DNA from 2 places in the Paenibacillus sp. EB106-04-04-XG159 genome. Region 1 is predicted to be linked to the other one. Evidence: riboswitches for the same ligand, from Rfam matches in the RefSeq annotation. Region 1 holds a riboswitch; the other holds the start of a gene.
The links. A riboswitch is a leader RNA that binds a small molecule or an ion and turns the genes downstream of it on or off. The one in region 1 is predicted to bind cyclic di-GMP.

Region 1 (8,115 bases):
CATCAAAAAAATGAAACGGCAATAAAGTTAGGGGATAGATATTTTTGTATCAGATGAAAACGAAGGAACCATTGGTTGTTGAGTGGCAGCGCCCGCTAATCAGCAGAGCGGATGAAGCCTTGGCTCGTGAATTTGATGTATCGGTTGGTTCAGATTTATGGAAAGTAAAACGCTGTTTTCATACTGAAGATAAACAGGTAACCCCCGTTTATACCGAGACCTATTTTGCTAAGCGACTGGCTATTACCGATAACCTGGCTCCAGAGAACTGCCTTTTAAATAGATATCTTAAAGAAATATTGAAATGTCGGTTTAAAGTTGTAAATACATCACTTTCTATTATCACAGCTGATCAAGTGATTCATTCCATGATGCAATGTGGGCTGTATAAACCACTTCTGCTTATACAGCAGAGTATTCAGGATAGAAGCGGTATGCTCTGTGTGCAATATTCCTATGTTAATACACAAGAATGCAATTTGAACTATGAATCCTCTGAGCTGACATTACTCTAACTGGTTATTTTGTTTTGATCGAATGCGAAATGAAAAGACGACCCTCACTCCCAAAAAAAACTGGGAATGAAGGTCGTCCAGAGTGACTTTTCGTTTGATGACCGTGAATATGTTATTGTGCCGAGCCAAATATGGTTTTATATCTTGGATCATAGACCGCATTGAAGTTTGAACCGGAAATGCGGATTTCTTTGGCAATCAGCGAACCATGGACAGTCGTTTTACTTCCGCTTATCTTAATTGATCCGTTTGGAGCGTAAAATAATCCATTATATTCGTGGTTGCTTCCTGACATTTCGATGTCTTTTAGCGAGTAGAAGGCAACCAGGTCATTGTTGGTCTGATATTTTAATCCCGACCCGGTTATTTTAATGCTTCCGGTAGCAAAGATTGTCCCTGCACCGCTAATCTGGCTTCCGGAGATGGTGACGTCTCCGTCTACGAACACGATTCCATCGATCTTGATATTGCTTCCGGAGAAGTGCTTATTACCCTTATAAATTGTCGTTGCTTTATTCTTGTACTCATCCACGCTTATTTGAATCATATCCGTATAAGCAGACTTTACTTCGGAAGCAATCGTGGTGCCGGAGCCGGATACCCTCAACGAATTTCCATATTCGAATACATCGAACTTATGCTTGCTTCCGGAAATTGCGGCATTCCCATTGACATGCACTTTCCCGCTAAAATTACTGTTTGAACCGCTTAAAGTGAAAGTTTTAGTCGGGTCCCCAGCAAAAAGCACATAATCGAAAATGGTAGCTACCGTGAATTGTTTTTGTATCGTAGCACTTGTGCCTGCAGCATTGGTAACGGTAACGGTGACGTTATAAACGCCCGGCTTGTCCAGCTGGATCACGGCGCCATTTGTCAGCACGGTTCCGGTAGTTTCATTCGGACCGACAACGGTCATTTTCTCAGAAACGATACCCGACAAACTATTTTTTACTTCGTAAGTCAGCTGTACCTTATCCCCGATGTCGTATTGTTCATTCAAATTCATGGTAATGACCGGAGCGGTCTTATCGATTTTCACATCAGCAGTGCTTGCCGCTTCAATATTTCCGGCCGCATCCACTGAGTAGAAGGCGATCTTATGAATGCCTTCTTCACTGATAGTGAAGGATGTTCCTTCCGCGTATGCCGAACCGTCGACGGAGTAGAAGGTTTTCGCAACGCCGCTTAGCGCATCTGTAGCGGTCAACCTTACAGTCACATCGTCCTTAGACCAAGTCGCGGGTGCATCTGCCGTAGTGACTGGTGGAGTCCGGTCAAGTGTAGCTTCAACAGTTTGTTCTGGTTCCTTGTTACCTGCTTTATCAATCGAGTAGAAGGAAACCTTGTTTGCCCCTTCTTTTTCAAGAGTTACTGTTGTTCCTTCCACGTAATCTGCACCATTTACGGAATACAATGTTTTAAATATTCCGCTTTGTTCATCTGTGGCAGTGAGATTGATGGCAGCTGATTGCAAATCTGTTGTTGCTGTGGTCACTGGTGCCGTTTTATCGATTTTTACATAGACGACTTTAGCAGTTTCGGTATTTCCTACTTTGTCGACAGAGTAAAAAGAAATTTTGGTTACTCCCTCTTCGCTGACAGACAATGTATTGCCCTCAACGAAAGCCCCGTCATTCACAGCATAGTAGGTCTTCGCAACGCCCGTAATATCATCTGTTGCAGACAACATCACTTCAACCGGGCTTTGATTCGTCCAATCTTCTGGTACATTCGCCTTCGTTACCGGTGGCGTCGTGTCTACGATCAGCTTCGCAATCACGATATTGGACGGATCTGACTCGCCAAAGGAGTTACTGTATGAAGTAACATAATACTCATGGTCCGCATACGACAGATTTGAAACTGTGTAAGACAGGTTATTCAGGTTCTCGGTTAGAAGAACTGGTTTTCCATCAATGATTTCATAGACATTGTAGCCATTAGCGTAAGTAACAAAGTTCCATGAAATCCTAGCGCTTGTGTCACTTGTAAGTTTCAAGCTTGCCACAGGCGGCTGCATCACAGGATAAATAATCTCTTCAACCACTCGTTCTGAAGGAGCAGATTCACCGAAGCGAGTACTGTACGCCGTAATTTCATATTGGTGAGTATCTTCACTTAGGTTGTACACCTTGTAGGTTAATGCTGTTCCTTTATAGATTAGCTGGCGGTTACCATCAACAATCTCATAAAGACGGTATTCGTTCGCCCAGGTTACTGTTGGCCAGGTAAATGTCAGATTGTTCGCGTTGAAGATTGATGCTGTCAGCGTCGGAGGTTGTACAACAGGCCAAACAAGTGTGATATCCACCGTACTGCCTTCTGGCGACTCTCCGAATCGAGTGCTGTACGAGTGAATCTCATAGCTATAATCGCCCGCCGGCATGTTACTGAATGAAACAGACGTGCCTGTTACAGTATTTTTTAATACTTTTTCTCCGTCGATGATTTGGTAAACCTTATAGTTTGTTGCGTAGGTTGCTGCTGTCCAACTAAGTCTAATGTCGTTTCCGTTTGCAATACTTTGCTTAAAGTTAGCTGGTGCTTGCATGATTGGGAACACCAGAGTCAATGAAACTTGGCTTCCCTCGTCAGATTCACCAAAACGATCGCTGAAAGAGTGCACCTCAAAGGTGTAATCACCTGCGGGCATATTAGGATACGAAATAGATGTGCCCGTTACGGTGCTTTTCAACACCTTTTCCCCGTTGATGATTTGGTAGACCTTATAGTTTGTTGCGTAGGTTGCTGCTCCCCAACTAAGAATAATGTCGTTTCCGTTTGCAATGCTTTGCTTAAAGTTGCTTGGTGCTTGCATGATCGGAGCAACCAGAGTAAGTGAAATTTGACTCCCCTCAATAGACTCACCGAAGCGGTCGCTAAAAGAATGGACCTCAAAGGTGTACTCACCAGCCGGCATATTAGGATACGTAACAGACGTAGTCGTTACGGTGCTTTTCAATACCTTTTCCCCGTCAATGATCTGGTAGATTTTATAGGCAGTTGCGTACGTGACGGAGTTCCATTTCAGTGTGATGTTATTGCCGTTGGAAATACTTTGTGTAAGATTTCCCGGTGCTGCCATCATCAGTTGATCCAGATTTATTGAGATTTTACTTCCTTCTGCCGATTCACCAAAGCGCGTACTTACCGAATGCACCACATAAATATGGTCGCCCGCTGGTACATTTACGATCGTTGCAGTGAGGGAAGTTACAGTTGCTTTCAGTACTTCTTGACCGTCTACCAGCTCATAAACCTTGTAACTGTTGGCGTAAGGTACTGTTGTCCAAGTCAACACAACATTATTTCCGTTTTTGATGGTAAAGGCAAGATTGCCCGGACCTGTCATCGTCGGATGAACCAATGAAAAATTGACTTCCGCCCCCTCAGGCGATTCACCCAAAACCGTTGAGAAAGATTTAATAACAAAGTCATAATCTCCCGCAGGCATGTTCGTGTAGGAAACGGATGTACCAGTTACTGTGCTTTTCAGGACATGTTGTCCGTCAATCACCTGATATACTTTGTAGCTTGTTGCATAACTGCTTGCCGTCCATTTCAATGTAATATCGTTTCCGTTTGTAATGGTATACGTCAAGTTTGTCGGTGCTTGCATAATTTGTCCGGTGAGTGTGAAAGTAAGTGTGCTTCCCTCCGCCGACTCCCCAAAACGAGTGGAATAGGTATAAACTTCGTAGGTGTATTCACCCGGCGTCATATTGGTGTATGCCACGCTTGTACCGGTCACTGTACTTTTTAATACCTTTTGTCCATCGATGATTTGATAAACCTTGTAGCTATTTGCATACGACGCGGCATCCCAGCTTAAAGAGAAACTGGTCGCACTTTGGGTCTTCTGAACCAAATTCTGCGGCGGTTGAATGGCAGGGTGAGCCAGTGTAAACGTGAGCTTGCTTCCTTCCGGTGACTCGCCAAAGCGGGTGGAATAAGAATGCACTTCGTAGTTGTAATCTCCTGCCGGCATGTTGCTAAATGTCACGGTTGGACTAGTTACCGTACTTTTTAACACTTTTTGACCGTCAATGATTTGATAAACCTTATAGTTGTTAACGTTGGCTACAGTTCCCCAGGTTAAAACGATGTCGTTGCCATTGTTGATTTTATAAGTGAAGTTATCCGGAGCAGCCATAGCCACATCGTCCAAGTTGACAGTAACCTGGCTTCCGTCCGGGGATTCACCGTAACTATTGCTGTAAGAATGAACCTCAAACAGATAAACCCCTACCGGTTGGTTGGTGTACGTTACAGTTGTACCTGTGATGGTACTTTTTAATACTTTTTGACCATCAACAATTTGGTAAACCTTATAACTATTTGCATTTGCAACCGCGCCCCAGCTCAAAGTAATATCGTTTCCGTTTTTCACTACATAAGTCAGGTTGCTTGGTGGAGCCATGATTACGTCACCTAAAGTGACGGAGATCTGGCTTCCTTGTTCTGATTCACCGAAGCGGTCACTATAGGAGTGAACCTCATAAACATAGGTACCGGTAGACATGTTGCTGAAAGTAACGCTTGTACCAGTCACCGTATCTTTTAGAACTTTTTGGTCGTCGATAATTTGATAGACTTTGTAGCTGTTTGCATAGGTGGCGGAGCTCCATTTCAGATTGATGTCTGTTCCACCGTTTGTTACTGTGTACGCGAGATTTCCTGGCGCAGCCATAACTGGCAGCCCCACCGTTACCTCTAATGGATTGGACAGAGGTGATTCACCGTATTTGGAGTTTACAGCGGACACCGCATAGGTGTATGTTCCAGCAGGTGCGTTTGTAATTTTGTATGTACGGTCCTTGAGCGAAGAGACTAGTGTCTTTTCTCCATCTGCACCAATTTGATAGAGACTGTAGGTTTCAGCATACTGTGACGATCCCCAGTTCAGTACAAGATCGTTTCCATTCTGGAAGGTATAAGTTAAGGTAGCTGGTGCCGCCATTATCGGATAAACGATATTAACCGTAATCGGTGCACATGGCCCTGATTCACCTTCAGCACTTAGCGTTGAAACGACATAAGTGTAAGAACCTTCCGAAAGGGCGTTAATGTTATAATAGTTCGATTTTGTTGTACCTAGCAGGTTGAGTTGACCATCACCTATTTCATAGATATTGTACCCAGTCGCTTGGTAAACAGAATTCCATGTGAGTTTTACGTCACTTGGTGTTACAGGTTGGTAGTCGAGGTTACTCGGTGGCAAAATACTGCTGCCAGCCAAGGCAGCATTTTGTGCAAACACATTTGCAATTGGAAAGAACAATTGCAACACAAGTAGCATCGACACGAGTAAAGGCAAGCTACTCCTAAATCTTTTTCTCATCATCTTGTTCTACCTTTCATAATGGATTTAGGGAAAAAGGCATGCGAAAAAGAACCTTACATACAAGGTTCATAGAAAATAATACTATGATGCCTTGTGGCAACCGGCTGCCATCCACATCATGTAAAAAACGTTGTGGTACAGGCCCTTGGCTTTGCGTCTCATAGTTTCCTATGATTTGCCTTTTTCACTTGGTTAATTGTAACTACGAATCTATCATACGACCTAGAACTGACGGTGTGAATAGGTACAAACTACCAAGATCCGGTCTTTTGTCATAGGTTAAGTCATATTATTAAACCACCCAAAATTATCCAATCATGATATGATCTTAAAGATAATTAGATACTTTAGATCAATATATAGTTTTGTCTTAATAGATAAGGATATCAGGAGGGGTGGCCAGTGGAAATACTTAAATTAAATTGTCCAAATTGTAATGGGAACGTTGAATACAAGGAAGGGCAAACATTCAAATGTCCATATTGTAAAACGGAATTATTGTTGAAGGAGAATAACGTCTATTTTGTTGACCAAACGATCAACAATTATTATGGGACATCACCTGTTAAAACAACAACACGCCCAAATACGAATTTAAAGATGCTATTCATTGTGCCGCTCGCACTTGTTTGTTTAATGGTTGGATATTTCTTTACTAGCAATCAATCAGAATACAGCAGCGATGTAAAAGTACCTATTCGAACAATGCCTGAAAGCGAAGTTCTCCTGTTCTTTTTAAAAGATATTTTTAATAAAGGCGCAGTGATGCCTACAGGAGAAGAAATCGCAAGCATCCGTTATTTGTCTACTCGCTATGATGACGATCAGTGGCACCTTGCTTACAGCTTTGACGATCCATTTACGAATGAGCATGCTGAAATTTCCGACTATGTGATTACGGATAAGATATTGAATACACAAAGAATCGAACAAAAAGACTTTGAGGCATTTAGCGGACTAACGGTGATAAATCTAATGGGTGAATACCAAGTTTCACAAGGTCAGAAAGTGAGTTTTCAACATTTACAAGGGTTAAAAAGCTATACAGGCGGATTTAACGAATCATTTAGAGAGATTGCACATTATTTTGGTGATAAAGCTAAAATAGTTGAACTCTCCACACAAATTCGAAGTAATGCGGAAATGGCTTTATTATTAGAGTTTCCGAATCTACAATCGCTTGAAATTAGTTATGTAGATGAATCGGTTACCGACTTCCATCTGCTGAATCAACTGCCGTTAAAATCATTGTCTTTAAGAACTATCAATGATTTGAAGTGGTTGTCTTCATTAACTGGTTTGGAGTCATTGGCAATAGATAATAGTGAAGCGACGGATTTCAGCGCGTTCTATTCACTGAGTCAATTACAAGAGTTGAAGCTTACGTCAGTAAGAAATTTAAAAACGCTGGATTTCATACAAAACATGCCTAACTTGCAGTCGCTTGATCTTGAGAATGTTGACATTGCGAATTTAGAACGCCTTAAAAATAAGTCATCATTGACGAATCTGCGGTTATCTTCTCTCTATAAAGTGGAATCTATTGAGGTTGTGAATAGTTTGAATTCACTGACCGAATTGTCTATAACAGGTTATAACGGCACTGTATCATCGATCGTAGCACCAAATTTAAAGAAAGCTGAATTAATAGGTACTTTCATACCAAAGTTAGAGGCGCCTGCTTTAAAATCTTTAACTGTTTACATACGCGGGTCGGAAAATAATTTGGATGGGGCAGATTTAGTGAAATACCCGCAGCTAGAACAACTTTCAGCGATGGAGTATGGAGACTTTATAGGTATTAATTCCTTAAATCGTCTGCCAAGTCTGCAAACATTAAGTTTAAATGAGACTTCTTTTTACGATGAAATGAGTGAATTGTTCAATTTGCAGCATGTAAAAACGTTAAATTGTAATCAATGTAAGTTCCAAATAAATAGTCAGGATCCGTTTGCGAATAACACGCTGGAACATTTAACTTTTAATGATGTATCTTTTCGAATAGGTAATGGTGACTGGTTGCATGAAGTGGATAAGGTGATGCCTTACTTTGCTGATGTGACAGCCTTACGTTCATTTACGATGCAAGACGGCTCACTTCAAGACTTAAATTTCATGAAAAATTGGCAACAGATCGAGGTGCTTCATTTGGAGAATAACGCTATTTCAAATGTAGAGCCTTTAGTGAATCTGCCCAATTTAAAGAAGCTATTTATTTTAGGGAATCAAGTGCAAAACAAGTCTGTTCTTGACAAG
Region 2 (8,115 bases), on a different contig from region 1:
AACTAATCCAGCCCTTTCAAGGGGGGGGGGAGAACTGGTTTGACATTCGTTCATCACTCTAACATGCTTGATCTGCAGTACCGAGCAAACCACCCGCTCTTGGAAGAGGCATTCCATTCTCATACTAGTTATGAGATCTATCTGTTTCATGCGGGCAAGGTCAACTATCTGATTGGTGATCGCATCTTCGCTCTAGAGCCAGGAGACCTGATCATCATGCATGGACTGACCCTGCATCGCGCAATTGTAGACAAGAGCAAGCCCTATGTCAGGTCGATCGTGCACTTCGATTCGCGTTACGTTACCCGTATTGATCCTGCTGAAAATGAAGAGCATCGAACAGAGCTTCTTCGACCGTTTCGCGAGCTGCGGTACGCGCGCGTACGTCTGGATCAAGTCCGTCTGCAGGAAGCGGACAGCACCTTCAAGCGAATGTATGAACATGAGCAGCGAGGTGACTTTGTAGGTCGTCAGCGTATGAAGCTGGCGCTGCTTGATCTGCTATATTGCATATACGATTGGTTTGCGGAGCCGCTATCCGCGAGCGAGAACCATGCGGAGCGAGAGCTGCATGTCGAAGATATATTCCGTGTGATCGAGAAACGTTATGCGGAGGATTTAACGCTGGATGACATCGCTCGTGAGGTTCATTTGAATAAGCATTATGTCAGTAAGCTGTTCAAGGACATTACTGGCCTTACCCTATTTCAATATCTGAACCATCGTCGCGTTAATCAAGCTAAGGTGTTATTTGTGTCAGATCCTCATCTCCCGATCACGGATGTATCGCTTGAGGTCGGTTATAAGCATTTGCCGCATTTTTCTCGAATATTTAAGCAGACTGTAGGGTGCTCGCCTGATGAGTATCGCAAGAGGTTTCGTTAATAAGCCAGTATGTACAACTGAAGAATGATAGAAGGGACTCTTTCACAGGTTATGAGTATGTCTGTGGGGAGTCCCTTTCGCATGCCTGCAATCTATATGGCGAGTGCTTGCGGGATGTACCCATATCTGCTGATTGAGGCTGGAAATTGTGATGGATTGACATGTTGTCTTCCAGTTCATCATACCAATTAGAGTTAAATGAAAGCTTGTTTAAGCAATTCTAATGTAAGCGCATGCGACTCACTCATGTTATCGTTAATTCAATGAATGACAAGGGGAGGCGATCGAATGAACTCGGTTCGCATTGGTATCATTGGCATAGGCAATATGGGAAGTTCACACGCGTTATCCATTGTAAAAGGTAATATAAAGGGCGCTGTGCTGGGAGCGGTCTGTGATATCAATCCTGATCGGCAACAATGGGCGCTGGAGAAATTAGGATCTGATATTCCGTTCTATCGTCATCCAGACGCTTTAATCGCTTCGGGACAGGTGGATGCGATCATTATTGCGACTCCGCATTATGATCATCCAGGGCTCGCAATTCAGGCTATCCAGCAAGGCGTACATGTATTAGTTGAGAAGCCTGCAGGAGTGTATACCAAGCAGGTGCGCGAGATGAATGAAGCGGCCGCTGAATCCGGTTTAGTGTTCGCAATTATGTATAATCAACGAACGAATCCGATCTACAAGAAGCTGAAGGAAATGATCGCAAGCGGTGAGCTTGGCGAGATTCGACGCACAAACTGGATCATTACGAACTGGTATCGCTCTCAGAGCTATTACGATTCTGGAACGTGGCGGGCTAGCTGGGATGGTGAAGGCGGCGGCGTACTGCTGAACCAAGATCCGCATCAACTGGACCTGTGGCAGTGGACGATTGGCATGATGCCGACTAGAGTGCGGGCTTTCTGCCGTTTCGGGCATTATCGCGATATTGAGGTTGAAGATGATGTAACGGCTTATGTGGAATATGAAAATGGGGCTACCGGCGTATTTATAACGACTACTGGTGAAGCGCCTGGAACGAACCGATTCGAGGTCACTGGCGATCGAGGCAAGATCGTCATTGAAGATGACAAGATGACGTTCTGGCGGCTTAGAGTCTCGGAAACGGAATTCAATCGTACTTATACCGGCGGTTTCGGTGAACCAGAGTGCTGGAAATGCGAGATTCCGGTACACGGCGTCACTACCGCTCATGACGGCATTATGAACAATTTCGTAGATGCGATATTACATGGTTCGGAGCTTATTGCGCCTGGAAATGAAGGCATACACGGACTGACTCTTTCCAATGCGATGCATCTGTCCACATGGACTGATAACTGGGTCGATCTTCCGCTTGATGAAGTGCTATTCCTATCCGAACTGCAAGCTCGGCGCGAACAATCACGACAGAAGACACAGGCTGTCCAGAACACAGCTCCTGTCGATATGTCATTGACGTTTGGTCGGTAAGGGTTAGTTGAGGGATACCGACCGTGAAGAAAGAAGGCTGGGACGGACCATGAATTTATTTGATTTGAGCGGGAAGAACGCTGTTTTGCTAGGCGGAGGAAGCACGTTAGGTCAAGCAATTGCCGAAGGACTCGCTGCTCATGGAGCGAGACTTGCAATCGTTGGCCGTATCGAGGAGAAAACGTCTGCGGTTGTGCGGCAGTTGAGCGAACAGGGTGCGGATGCTGCGGCATTCTATGCAGATGTGACCCATGAAGGCGACCTGCAGCGCTTGCACGCTGAACTTATGATGTGGGCAGATCATATTGACGTACTCTTTCATTTACCTGGTGTCAATAGTGCCACTCCGTTCTTTGACATCACGTCAGAGGAATGGGATCACATCATGAATGTGAATGCCAAGAGCGCCTTCCGTACAGCGCAGTTATTCGGCAAGACGATGACAGAAAGTGGACGAGGAGGATCCATCATCTTTATCTCTTCGGTATCATCAGATCCGCCATTATCCAAAGTATTTACGTACTCAGCGTCCAAAGCAGTTATTAACAATATGACCCAATATCTTGCTAGAGAGTTTGCGTCAAGCGGAGTGCGGGTTAACGCGATCATCCCTGGCTTTTTCCCAGCGGAGCAGAATCGGGCTATTCTAGCGCCTGAAAGAGTTGAAGCTATCATGCGGCACACACCTATGCAAAGATTTGGCTCTCCGAAGGAATTGCAGGGTGCGGCGGTATGGCTTGCGTCTGAAGCGGCATCCAGCTTCGTGACTGGAACGTTAATCCGTGTGGATGGCGGATTCGGTGCCATGACGATCTGAGCTGGCAACAGCTAATTAATCTAATCTGTATTAAGGTGGTGTATTTACTGTGAAATGGTCTTTATTTACAGTTGCTGTACCTGATCTTACGATTGATGAGTTAATTCCAGCAGCGGCAGAAGCAGGGTTGAACGGCTTAGAATGGCGATTCACCTCTACGGCAGAATCAGCTCGCCAGCAGCCTCCGTCCTTCTGGGGCAATAACCGTGCAACCATTGAGCCTGGCATGTCAGCAGCCCGGTTAACCGAGATACGCTCTCTATGCAAAGCGAATGGAATTGAGTCGGCAGCCTTAATGGCATACCTTCAAGTGGGCAATCTGGAGGCCGCTCGAGTTGCATTGGAAGCCGCAGCGGCGCTTGGCGCTCCAAGCATGCGGATCGCTGTGCATCGTTATGACCGCAGCCGTCCTTATTCTGAGCTATTGACCGAGCAGCTTCAATATATGGAGCAACTGGCGCCGATGCTGCAGGAGTACGGAGTGAAAGGCTTAATCGAGACGCACCATGGAACGATCGCGGCAAGCGCGAGCGCCGCACATCGGATCGTGTCCGCATTTGAAGAGTCCCTATTCGGTGTACTATTTGATCCTGGAAATATGATGTTTGAAGGTTATGAGAATTATCGCATGGGCTTAGAATTGCTTGGGCCGTATTTGTCTCATGTTCATGTCAAGAATGCGGATGTGATCCCTTATGAAAAACGCGATAACGCTTCCTTCACATGGTCTCCGCTTCAATGGGGACTTGTGGATTGGCAGCAGGTAATGTCGGACTTGATAGCGGTCGGATACGACGGCTATTGCGGTTGTGAGGATTTCAGCGGTACGTATTCTTCACGCGAAATGATGAATGTTTATGTGAAATGGATATCAGATCTAAGAACAGCAGCGGAGGAATAATCATGAATCGATCTGACGGTATGCGATATGCTCCTCGCCATGAAGCGAAGGAAGTAGTGAGGCCCGGCGATTTCCAGATTGCAGCGATGGCTCTCGATCATGGGCATGTGTATGGGATGTGCAATGGGTTAATCGAAGCTGGAGCTACTTTAAAATGGGTATATGATCCCGATCCGGCAAAGGTGGACGCCTTCGTTAACGTATATCCTGAAGTTCGTGTCGCTCGTGATGCAGCTGAGATTCTAGAAGATCCGGACATTCGCTTGGTTGCGGCTGCTGCAGTACCATCTGAACGGTGTGAGCTAGGGCTTCGAGTGATGGCGCATGGTAAGGATTATTTTACGGATAAGACACCCTTCACCTCTCTTGAGCAATTAGCTGCCGCAAGAAAGCAAGTTGAGCTGACCAAGCAAAAATATATGGTTTATTATAGTGAACGACTTCATGTAGAGAGCGCAGTGTATGCTGGGCAATTAATTCAGCAGGGCGCTATCGGTCGTGTCATTCAGGTAATGGGAACAGGACCGCATCGCTTGAACGCATCTAGTCGACCGGAATGGTTCTTTCAACGTGAGAAATACGGCGGTATTCTATGCGACATCGGCAGCCATCAGATTGAGCAGTTTCTGTTCTATGCTGGCTGTCAAGACGCGACTGTACTGCACAGCAAGGTTGCGAATTACAATAACGAAGCGTTTCCGGAATTAGAGGATTTCGGTGATGCTGCGCTGGTTGGGGATAATGGGGCAAGCCATTATTTTCGAGTGGACTGGTTCACGCCTGATGGCTTAGGGACCTGGGGAGATGGACGCACCATAATCCTAGGAACAGAAGGGTATATCGAATTGCGGAAGTACACTGATGTGGGGCGTTCGAATACATCTGATCACGTGTATTGGGTGAACAAGGAAGGCGAGCATTATGAGCATGTAGCCGGAAAGGTTGGATGTCCATTCTTCGGGGAGCTCATTCTCGATTGCTTGAATCGTACCGAGCACGCCATGACGCAAGCGCATGCTTTTAAGGCTGCTCAGCTTTGTTTGGAAGCACAAGCTCAGGCTATTAATCTGACACCATCAAGATTAAGAACCAAGTGACCATTTTGGGTGCAGTATCGAATAAGTGCTAAGTGTGACGTTTGGTTTTGTCAAAGTAGTTCACAGAACAATTATTAATAAACAAGAAAAATGTAGAATGATATCGCGAATGGAAGCGGAAAGCGTTTACCGGTAAATTACATAAAATTTATTTGTGAACATTTAAGGACCGAGTTGAGTGAAATTATCACTCTTCTCGGTTTTTTGCACTGAAAAAAGATGCTTATTCGACAAAAATCATATATTTCTATTATCAAGTGACATTTTTAGAACGGAATTTACATTTTTATTATCGATTAACATGAATTGACAACACGAATCATTATGAATATGATTTAATTTGTAAGACGGAGTAATCATATGACATGTAGTTTTGCGACCATGTTCCTTGACAATTACATAAGGCACACTAACTGAAAGGTTAGGTCGCAAAGCTTGGAGTCTTAGGGCCAGAAAAAGGCTGATGATAGTCCGGTTGCATATAGCATTATGCTGAGCATGATGCGTTATGTAGCCGGACTATTTTATTTTTCTTAGCTAAACCAGCTGTGGATTGATGTGGTTTAGTTGGAGGTTTACATAAATTAACTTATGAAGGAGGTAAGTCAATGAAGAAGCGACTAAGAATCGCGATTAATTGGCTGAGCATCGTGTCCATTATTCTAGGACTCATGCCTGGTACCAGCTCGAATGCTTTTGCGAATGCATCACAAGGTGACGGGCTTATATGGCCAAATCCTGGAGCCACCAATCTGTCGAAGGTTGCTGTGCCGACAGGAGCACCAGGAGAATGGCAGGTAACACTTAAGGTTGAAGGTAAGAATGTTCAACAGAGCTCAGATGTAGTGTTGGTCGTCGATAAGTCGGGCAGTATGAATGACTCTGATCGAATGACTAGTGCTAAAAATGCTGCGATAAAGTTCGTAGATGAGCTGCTTAAGGAGGGCTCGCTTACTCGCGTTGCAGTTGTGAGCTTTAGTACTAAATCAGAAGTGGAGTCTGACTTTAAAGGTACTTCTAATGCTGATATTAAGAGTTTGAAAAAAGCAATTAACGGGATCTCCGCTAGCGGAGGAACTAATATTCAGGCAGGGCTAAGAGAAGCAAATTCATTATTAGGTTCGAGCTCTGCGAAGAATAAAGTTGTCGTCTTACTGAGTGACGGTAGACCAACGTATAGCTATCAGGCAACTACAGCAACAGCATACACTTGGCCAGAGAATCGTTATAACTTTGTATTGAAGGACTTTACCAGTCGCTTAGGCAATGGCGAAGATTTCAAGATTAATACTGGTTATTCCGAAGGACCGTGGTGGAACCCTACTTGGTATCCAGGTTATAAAATTGGAAATTACCGAATCCAAGATCACGGTATAGGTACGATCTCAGAAGCTAAGGCTATCATAAATTCAAAGATTGGCATTTATTCTGTGGGTCTTAGTGTTGGCAATGACGCTGATGCAGTCTATGTACTGAAGAATAGTCAGAATAAGGGCTATTACTCTGGAAATAGTTCAGATCTTGAAGCTATTTACACGGAGCTTGCAGGTAGAATTGCTTATGCTGCCTCTGGTGCAAAGGTTAGTGATCCAATGGGTGAGATGTTTAACCTGAAGTTGAATGGCAATACATTCGACAGCTCGGTTTATACAGCTAGCCAGGGTACTGTAACCTATGATCCTGCTACTGAAACTTTATCTTGGGATATCGGGGATATTTCTGAGAATTTCCCAGCGACATTGACTTACAAGGTAGTCATGGATCAGAACCATGTGCCTAAACCAGATCCCGATATTCTCTATCCGACAAACAAAACAACAACTTTAACTTACAACAATGTTAATGATAAACCTATCTCTAAAGATTTTGTTGTTCCTGAGGTAAGCTACGGTAAAGGTTCAATCAAGGTCTGGGGATATAAAGTCAACGCAGATGGGGTCCCGATCAATGAAGCGGGAAATCCAGTGCCAATTGATAGACCAGATCTAGCTGCAAAATTATACGAGCATAAATTCGTATATGAAGGCACAGATGCTCTGAAAATTGGTCAAACTTATTCTGTACCTGCTATTCAGCATCCAGGTCATTCACTATTGGTTGGAAATAATCCAACAAGTGTTACGCTGACGATGAATAATCCTTCTCCAACTGTCTATTTCGGTTATACGGAAGGCATCTACAATGTGACCGTCGATCACAAAGCAGGCGACACAGTACTGAAGGCAGCTGTGACTGAGCCGAAGGGGCAAGGTGTTCAGCTGAACTACAGTAATGAGACGTTTGAAGGCTATGACTTCTCAAAAGTGGTGATTACTGGAAACCACGCTTTGATGATCAATGGTGGTGTGGTAACTGGCAAGATGCCGGGCAATGACATTCACATTACGTTCAATTATGTCGGTAAAGATCAAACGGTTAAGGTCAAGCACATGCTGCAAGGTACCACTACTGAGCTGATTCAGCCGACAACTGTGCCAGGTAAGACTGGCCAACAAGTAACCTTGAACGCTTCAACGATTCCGGGATATACGGCAGTGGAAGCAACTCATGCGTATACATTTACGAATAAGCCTGATCAGGAATTTACATTCTACTATACGGCAAATTCACAGAATGTAACGGTGAAGTACCTTGAAGAAGGTACGAACAAAGTGCTGGCTCCTGAGAAGGACTTCGAAGGAGTAACCGCTGGAACAGTAGACTTGACTGCAGCAGCGGTTGCCGGCTACACGCCAGTGAATGCGACACATACGTACACATTCACAAAAAAAGCTGATCAAACATACACATTCTTCTACAAAGCAGATAAGCAAACGGTAACAGTGAAGTACCTCGAAGAAGGCACAAACAAAGTGCTGGCTGATGAAGCTAAGTTCGAGGGAGTAACCGCTGGAACAGTGAACTTGACTGCTGAAACGGTTGCGGGCTACACGCCAGTGAATGCGACACATACG

Region 2: another riboswitch for cyclic di-GMP. It lies ahead of AC3WTP_RS15225 (vWA domain-containing protein); the one in region 1 lies ahead of AC3WTP_RS00200 (OmpL47-type beta-barrel domain-containing protein).

The regions. Positions count from the first base shown of each region.
Region 1 is NZ_JBYTDY010000001.1:40,462-48,576, forward strand. It holds gene AC3WTP_RS00195 (UTRA domain-containing protein) at 54-515, shown strand; gene AC3WTP_RS00200 (OmpL47-type beta-barrel domain-containing protein) at 628-5,859, opposite strand; cyclic di-GMP riboswitch class I at 5,952-6,049, opposite strand; gene AC3WTP_RS00205 (leucine-rich repeat domain-containing protein) at 6,262-8,115, shown strand, end outside.
Region 2 is NZ_JBYTDY010000011.1:166,715-174,829, reverse strand. It holds gene AC3WTP_RS15255 (M20/M25/M40 family metallo-hydrolase) at 1-6, shown strand, start outside; gene AC3WTP_RS15250 (helix-turn-helix transcriptional regulator) at 40-885, shown strand; gene AC3WTP_RS15245 (Gfo/Idh/MocA family protein) at 1,174-2,346, shown strand; gene AC3WTP_RS15240 (SDR family oxidoreductase) at 2,396-3,163, shown strand; gene AC3WTP_RS15235 (sugar phosphate isomerase/epimerase family protein) at 3,213-4,064, shown strand; gene AC3WTP_RS15230 (Gfo/Idh/MocA family protein) at 4,067-5,161, shown strand; cyclic di-GMP riboswitch class I at 5,555-5,644, shown strand; partial or broken gene AC3WTP_RS15225 (vWA domain-containing protein) at 5,770-8,115, shown strand, end outside.